DNA from 2 places in the Cellulosimicrobium sp. BMG9.23 genome. Region 1 is predicted to be linked to the other one. Evidence: riboswitches for the same ligand, from Rfam matches in the RefSeq annotation. Region 1 holds a riboswitch; the other holds the start of a gene.
The links. A riboswitch is a leader RNA that binds a small molecule or an ion and turns the genes downstream of it on or off. The one in region 1 is predicted to bind cyclic di-AMP.
Positions count from the first base shown of each region.

Region 2: linked by a shared signal. The riboswitch ahead of AC4H2G_RS11225 (C40 family peptidase) and the one ahead of AC4H2G_RS19400 (C40 family peptidase) in region 1 are both predicted to bind cyclic di-AMP.

Region 1 covers NZ_JBZGBZ010000011.1:147,144-150,541, reverse strand. Annotated here, with positions in the region: gene AC4H2G_RS19405 (universal stress protein) at 1-715, opposite strand, end outside; gene AC4H2G_RS19400 (C40 family peptidase) at 890-1,651, opposite strand; cyclic di-AMP (ydaO/yuaA leader) riboswitch at 1,702-1,862, opposite strand; gene AC4H2G_RS19395 (iron-dependent transcriptional repressor DtxR) at 2,053-2,763, opposite strand; gene serC (phosphoserine transaminase) at 2,987-3,398, shown strand, end outside.
Region 2 covers NZ_JBZGBZ010000006.1:89,382-92,779, forward strand. Annotated here, with positions in the region: gene AC4H2G_RS11215 (DUF305 domain-containing protein) at 1-284, shown strand, start outside; gene AC4H2G_RS11220 (F510_1955 family glycosylhydrolase) at 396-1,283, shown strand; cyclic di-AMP (ydaO/yuaA leader) riboswitch at 1,433-1,591, shown strand; gene AC4H2G_RS11225 (C40 family peptidase) at 1,591-2,394, shown strand; gene AC4H2G_RS11230 (heavy metal translocating P-type ATPase) at 2,505-3,398, shown strand, end outside.

The DNA of each region.
Region 1 (3,398 bases):
CGGCCTCGTGCCGGGCGATGATGACGTTGAGGCCCTCCGTGACGTCGGCGAGCACCTGCTCGTGGTCGATGGACGCGGGGAGCCACGCCAGCAGACCGGCACCCGCACCGACGGGCACCCCGGCGACCGCGACGAGCTCCGCGTCCCACGCGCGGGCCTGGCGGATCGCGTGCCGCAGGGCGATCTCTGCCGACGGCGACCCGTCCACGCCCACGACGATGCGGCGCAGCGGGGTGACCACCGGGAGCTCCTCGGTCGTCACGTCGTCGCCCTTGGTCCGCGCGCGGAACGGGACGACGACCGTCGGGCAGTGCGCGTGCGCCGGGAGCGCTGAGGACACGGTGCCGAGCAGCCGCTCGGTGAAGCCGCCGCGGCCGCGGGTGCCGACGACGACGAGCGAGTGCTCGCGGGACATCTCGACGAGCACGCCCGCGGCGTCGCCCGTCGTGACCGTCGCGGTGACGCGCACCCCTGCGGCGTCGGCGCGCGCCCGCGCTTCCTCGAGCACCGCGCGGGCACCCTCCTGGATGGCGCTGTCGTCGAGGGCTGCGTACCCGCCGTCGAGCGACGCGGCGGTGAACGACGGCAGCGAGTAGGTGCAGACCACGTGGAGCGACCAACCGACGCGCAGGGCGTACGCGGCGGCCCAGTCGAGGGCGTGCAGGCTGGGTGCCGACCCGTCGACGCCGACCAGGACGGTTTCCGTGCGGGTCATCAGTGACTCTCCTCTCGACGGCCGCGTGCCGTCCGGCGACCGACGTCGCCGAGGCGCCCTGGGCAGAGCCTCCACCACAGGTCACGAACGAGTCAAGAATGCCACGAACCCCGCCCCTACGCGACGACTCGCGGAGGGACGGGGCTCGTGTGACGTGCTGTGCTGTGCCTGCGATCAGGCGACGCGGATGAACGTCGGGTTCGACTGCCAGATCTGACGGAACTGGATGGTCTTGCCCGGACGCGGAGCGTCGATCTGCATGTTGTCGCCGGCGTAGATCGAGATGTGGCCCGGCGTCCAGATCAGGTCGCCCGGCTGCGCCTCGGAGCGCGGGACCTTGGTGCCGACGGAGCCCTGCGCGCCCGACGTGCGGGGAAGGCTGATGCCGACCTGCGCGTAGACATAGCTCGTGAAGCCGGAGCAGTCGAAGCCGTCGGGCGTGGTGCCGCCGTAGACGTACGGGACGCCGACGTAGCGCGCCGCGATCGAGACGATCGAGCTGCCGTAGGCCGACGCCGGGACGGAGACCGCGGCCTCCTCCTGGGCAGGCGCCTCGGCCTCGGTCTGCGTCGACTGACGCTCCTGCGTGCGGCTGGTGCTCTGGGTCCGCTCGACGACGGGCTCGGGCTCCGGCTCCGGCTCCGGCTCGGGGGCCGGGGTCACCGTCACCGGTGCGGCCTCGATCGAGAACGCGGCGTCCGCGGCGACCGTCACGGCCGGTGCGGCCTCGAGGGCCTGCCGCGCCTGCGCGGTCAGGGCGCTGAGGTCGACCGAGTTGAGCTTCGGCTCCGAGTCGACGGGGGCAGCGGTCGCGGGGGCGGCGGCGCCGATCATCGAGACGATGAGACCGGAGGACGCGGCGACGACGGCTGTGCGGCGCCCGACGGTCGACATCTGGTCCGAGGCTGCCTGGGCGATGGTGCTGAGTGGCGTCATAGGACGCCGCGCCGCGCGGTGGCGGGCGCGAGTCGTGCTCACGGTCACGTGTTGCCTCTCCTGGACGCCTGCGAGGTCAGCTGTCGGGTTCGGGTGGGAGAAACACCCGGCCTGACGGACCGAGGTCCGTCGGGCTTCACCCCAAGGACGCTGTCTCCAGCGCCCGGATTTGGGTCCCCCGTCCCTGTCGTCGGGTTGTCGTGAACCTCGGGCAGCGACAGGGTTAGGCGTTCCGCTCGAGGACTCCGCCGGACAGGTCTTCCGATGGAGCAGCACCGACCGTACAGGACACCCTGCCAAATGTCACGTTCCCATCACGACGCTCGGGAGCAGCCGCCGACGAGAGCGTGTCCATGCTGGTCAGCGCTCCGTGGGAGCGCTACCCCGATGGGCGGCTCGGGTCAGGCCTGGGCGACGAACAGGTGACGCGCGATCTCCTCGGGCAGGTCCAGGACGAGCTCGGAACCCTTGCCCTGGACGACGAGGCCGCCGATCGCCGGGCGCACCACGAGCGTCCGGCGCGGGAGCACTCCGGCCTCCGCGAACCGCGCGAGCAGCTCGACGTCGACCTGGATCGGCTCGGCGATGCGCTGGAGGACGACCTCGATCTCCTCGTCACCCGCCGCGCGGCGCTGCGCGACGTACGCAGGCAGCGGCACGACGCCGTCGAGGAACTCCACGCCCTCGAACTGCTCGCCCAGCTCGGCGAGCCCCGGGATGGGGTTCCCGTAGGGGTCGAAGTGCGGGTGGTCGAGGAGCCCGATGAGCCGCTCCTCGACGAGCTCGCTCATGACGTGCTCCCAGCGGCACGCCTCCGTGTGCACGTGCTCCCAGTCGAGCTTGATGACGTCGGTGAGCAGCCGCTCCGCGAGGCGGTGCTTGCGCATCACGCGCGTCGCCTTGTCGTTGCCCGCCGGCGTCAGCTCGAGGTGCCGGTCCCCCGTGACGACGACGAGTCCGTCGCGCTCCATGCGCGCGACCGTCTGCGACACCGTGGGGCCCGAGTGCCCGAGGCGCTCCGCGATGCGCGCCCGGAGGGGTGTGATGCCCTCCTCGACGAGCTCGTAGATCGTCTTGAGATACATCTCGGTGGTATCGATCAGATCGGTCACGTCGCGCTCCTGTCGTCCTTCGGCCCGGGCCGTCTGCTGCTCCGCCTCGCAGGGCACCCCCGCCCGCGCCGGCGGACCGGTGAGGACAGTCTATGGCGATCCCCTGACGCGTTCCGGGGAAAATCCGGGCGAACGCACGCCGTCGCACGACCCCGCCGTCGGGCGCCCGGTGGCACGGTGGACGACGCCGTTCTCACGCACCGCGCGCGCGTAGGGTGACGCTGTGACCGAGCACGCGATCCCCGCCGACGCCACCTCCCCGATCACGATCCCCGCGGACCTGCTCCCGGCCGACGGCCGGTTCGGGTCCGGGCCCAGCAAGGTGCGCGCCGCCCAGGTGCGTGCCGTGTCCGACGCCGGCGCCTCGCTCCTCGGCACGTCCCACCGCCAGGCCCCCGTGAAGTCGCTCGTGCGGCGCACGCGCGAGGGGCTCGCCGAGCTGTTCGACCTCCCCGAGGGGTACGAGGTCGTCCTGGGCAACGGCGGCTCCACGACGTTCTGGGACGTCGCGACGGCCTGCCTCGTGCGCCGCAAGGCGCAGCACGCGGCGTTCGGCGAGTTCGGCGCGAAGTTCGCGGCGGCCACGACGGCGGCGCCCTTCCTCGACCCGTCCCAGGTGATCACGGCCGCCCCGG
Region 2 (3,398 bases), on a different contig from region 1:
GCTCGCCGCCGCCGGAGCCCGACTCGATGGACTCCATGGACCACGGGTCCATGGACGGGATGATGAGCGAGGAGGACATGCAGGCCCTGCAGGACGCGCAGGGCGCCGAGGCAGGACGCCCATTCCTCGAGCAGATGATCGTCCACCACCAGGGAGCCATCGAGATGGCTCAGACCGAGGTGGCCGAGGGCAGGAACGAGGACGCTGTCGCGATGGCGCAGCAGATCGTCGACACCCAGCAGGCCGAGATCTCCACCATGGAAGACCTGCTCGCCTCATTGTGACCCTCGCCCCGCGGGGCGTGCTGCGTCGCGCACGCACCGTGGGCCCCTTGACGAAGGACTGCCTCGATGGACCTAAAGAGATGGGCGAGTAGGTGGGCAGCAGCAGGAACCGTGCTGCTGCTGGCTGCCTGCACCCCGACTCCGCCACCTGCGAACACCCCCACGAGCCAGCCGCCGCAGGACGTGGCCGAGTTCGGCCACGTGCACGACGTACAGGTCGGCCCGGTCGACCCCACCATCTTGGTCGCGACCCACACCGGGGTGTGGACTGTGCCGGGTCCGTTCGGCGACGAACCAGTGCGGCCGCAACGCACCGGAGAGGGCCGGCAGGACACGATGGGCATGACTCTCGCGGTCGATGGCACCATCTACGCCTCCGGCCACCCGGCGCCGGGTGAGCAGACAGAGTTGAAGGCGCCCAACCTGGGCCTGATTCGCAGCACCGACGGTGCCGCGACCTGGGAGCAGGTCTCCCTAGCCGGGGAGGTCGACTTCCACGCATTGAGCACAGCGACTACCAGCGCGGGCACCGTGCGCGTCGTCGGCCTGGACTCGGCTACCTCCCGCCTGCTGATCAGCGACGACTCCGGAGCGACCTGGACACCGGGGGCAACCGTGCCGGCTCGCGACGTGCACGTCATCGACGCCGACCCGGACACCGTCCTGGTCACCACACCGACAGGCCTACAGGTCAGCCACGACGCGGGACAGACGTTCACCCCGGACCGGGACGCACCCGCCCTCTCGCTCGTCGAGGCAGGGCTCGGGGCCGAGCTGATCGGCCTGGACACCAACGACACTGTGTGGACCAGCGCCCCAGGCCTGGAGCCTTGGACCGCGCACGGAACCGCTCCCGGCCAGGTGCAGGCCATGACCTACGTGCCCGACGACAGCCCCGGGAACCAGCCGTGGATTCTCATCGTCACCGACACCGGCCTGTTCACCAGCCACGACCTCGGCGCGAGCTGGGACCCGGTGCTGAGCCAGGAGGTCGGGTGAGACGCCGGTCGATTGCGCGGCGGGAGACGAGAACCGTCCCACCTGCCGCGATCCACCCGTGCCCGCACGGTCGCGCGCGGCGAACCACCCCATGCTCCTCGCGGGACATCCGCGAGGGATCCAAGAGAGCGCCGAACCCTGTCACCTCTTGGAGCACACCACCAACACCCATGACAGGGACGGGGGAACCACTCAACCGGGCACCACGGTGCCCTCGGGGTGAAGCCGCACCGCACCCAGCGGTGAGGCCGGGTCACTCTCCGATCCGAACCCGACAGCTCACCCCGCAGGCGCGAAGGAGAACACCATGACCGTACGAAAGCCGGGACGCCACCGCGCGTCCCACCGACCCATCACACCCCTGACCCCGATAGCCCGCGCAGCCCAGGAAGGAGCAGCCAACACCGCCCGTAAGGGCGCCCTGCTCGCGGCCGGATCTGGCCTGCTCGTGTCCGTGTTCGCGGCACCGGCCAGCGCCGCACCGAGCACCGACCGCCCCAAGGCCGTCTCCAGCGTCGACCTGAGCGCGCTGACCGAGCCGGCCCGCCAGGCGCTCAGCGCCGCCCCAGCGGTCACCGTCTCAGCCGACGCCGCGTTCGCGATCGAACAGGCACCGGTCGCGGTCACCCCCGCCCCCGAGCCCGAACCCGAGCCCGAACCGGAGCCGGAGCCGGAACGCCAGGACCGCTCGTCCCGCAACCAGGAGCGCGCTCCCGCCCCGCAAGAGCAGGCGGGCACCGCTGCAGCCCAGGCCCCGGTCGAAGCTCCGCCGTCCGCGGCGGGCTCGGGCGTGGTCAGCGACGCGATGCAGTACCTCGGCGTGCCCTACCAGTGGGGCGGCACCACACCGGCAGGGTTCGACTGCTCCGGGTTCACGTCCTACGTGTACGCCCAGGTCGGCATCAACCTGCCCCGCACGTCCTCCGAGCAGCGGTATGCCGGCACCGTCATCTCCCGCGACCAGGCACAACCCGGTGACCTGATCTGGAGCCCGGGCCACATCGGCATCTACGCCGGGGACAACATGCAGATCGAGGCACCCTCACCTGGCAAGACCGTCCGTTACGGGCAGATCTGGCAGTCCAACCCGACGTACATCCGCGTCGGCTGACGCGTGAAGGGCCCCACCGGCCAGGTGGGGCCCTTCGTCGCGGGAATACCCCTAGGGGGTATAGTGTTCTTGGCGTACCCGGTCGCACTGTCAGGAGAGGAAGGTCGATCATGAAGCCTCACGGTCACGACGAGCATGGACCGAGCACGGCCCATCATCACCACCCCGCACCAGCCTCCGTCGACGCCGACGGCGACGACCGGGCCCCCTCGGGTGGTGCGCCCGACCCGGGCCACCACGGCGAGGTGCACCCTGGACGCGCCGATCGGCACAGCCAGGGCCACGAGCATGCGCAGCACGGCAGCCACGACGGGCACCCTGAGCCCGCCGGCCACGAGGGCCACGAGGGCCACGAGGGCCACGAGGGCCACGGTGGGCATGGCGGGCATGGTGATCACGTCGGGCAGTTCCGCCGGCTGTTTTGGATCATGCTCGTCCTGGCGGTCCCGGTGGTTGCGACGTCGAGCATGTTCGCGATGATCCTCGGGTACGAGCTGCCCGACGTGCCAGGTCTTGGTCTGGTCTCTCCGGTGCTCGGCACGGTGATGTACGTGTGGGGCGGGCGCCCGTTCCTGACGGGCGCGGTCTCGGAGGTCCGCTCGCGCAAGCCCGGGATGATGCTGCTCATCGGCCTGGCGATCACCGTCGCGTTCGTCGCCTCGTGGGGCGCGAGCCTGGGCCTGCTCGACCACCAGCTCGACTTCTGGTGGGAGCTCGCGCTGCTGATCGTGATCATGCTGCTCGGCCACTGGATCGAGATGCGGTCCCTGGCGCAGACGACCTCCGCCCTGGACTCCCTGGCCGCGTTGCTGCCGGACGAGGCTGAGCGGCTCGAGGGTGATGACGTCGTCGCCGTAGCGCCTGGCGATCTGCGAGTAGGAGATGTCGTCGTGGTCCGCCCCGGTGGCCGGGTCCCGGCCGACGGCAAGGTCGTGGACGGCGCCGCGAGCATGGACGAGTCGATGATCACCGGTGAGTCGCGCACCGTGCGCCGCAGCAACGGT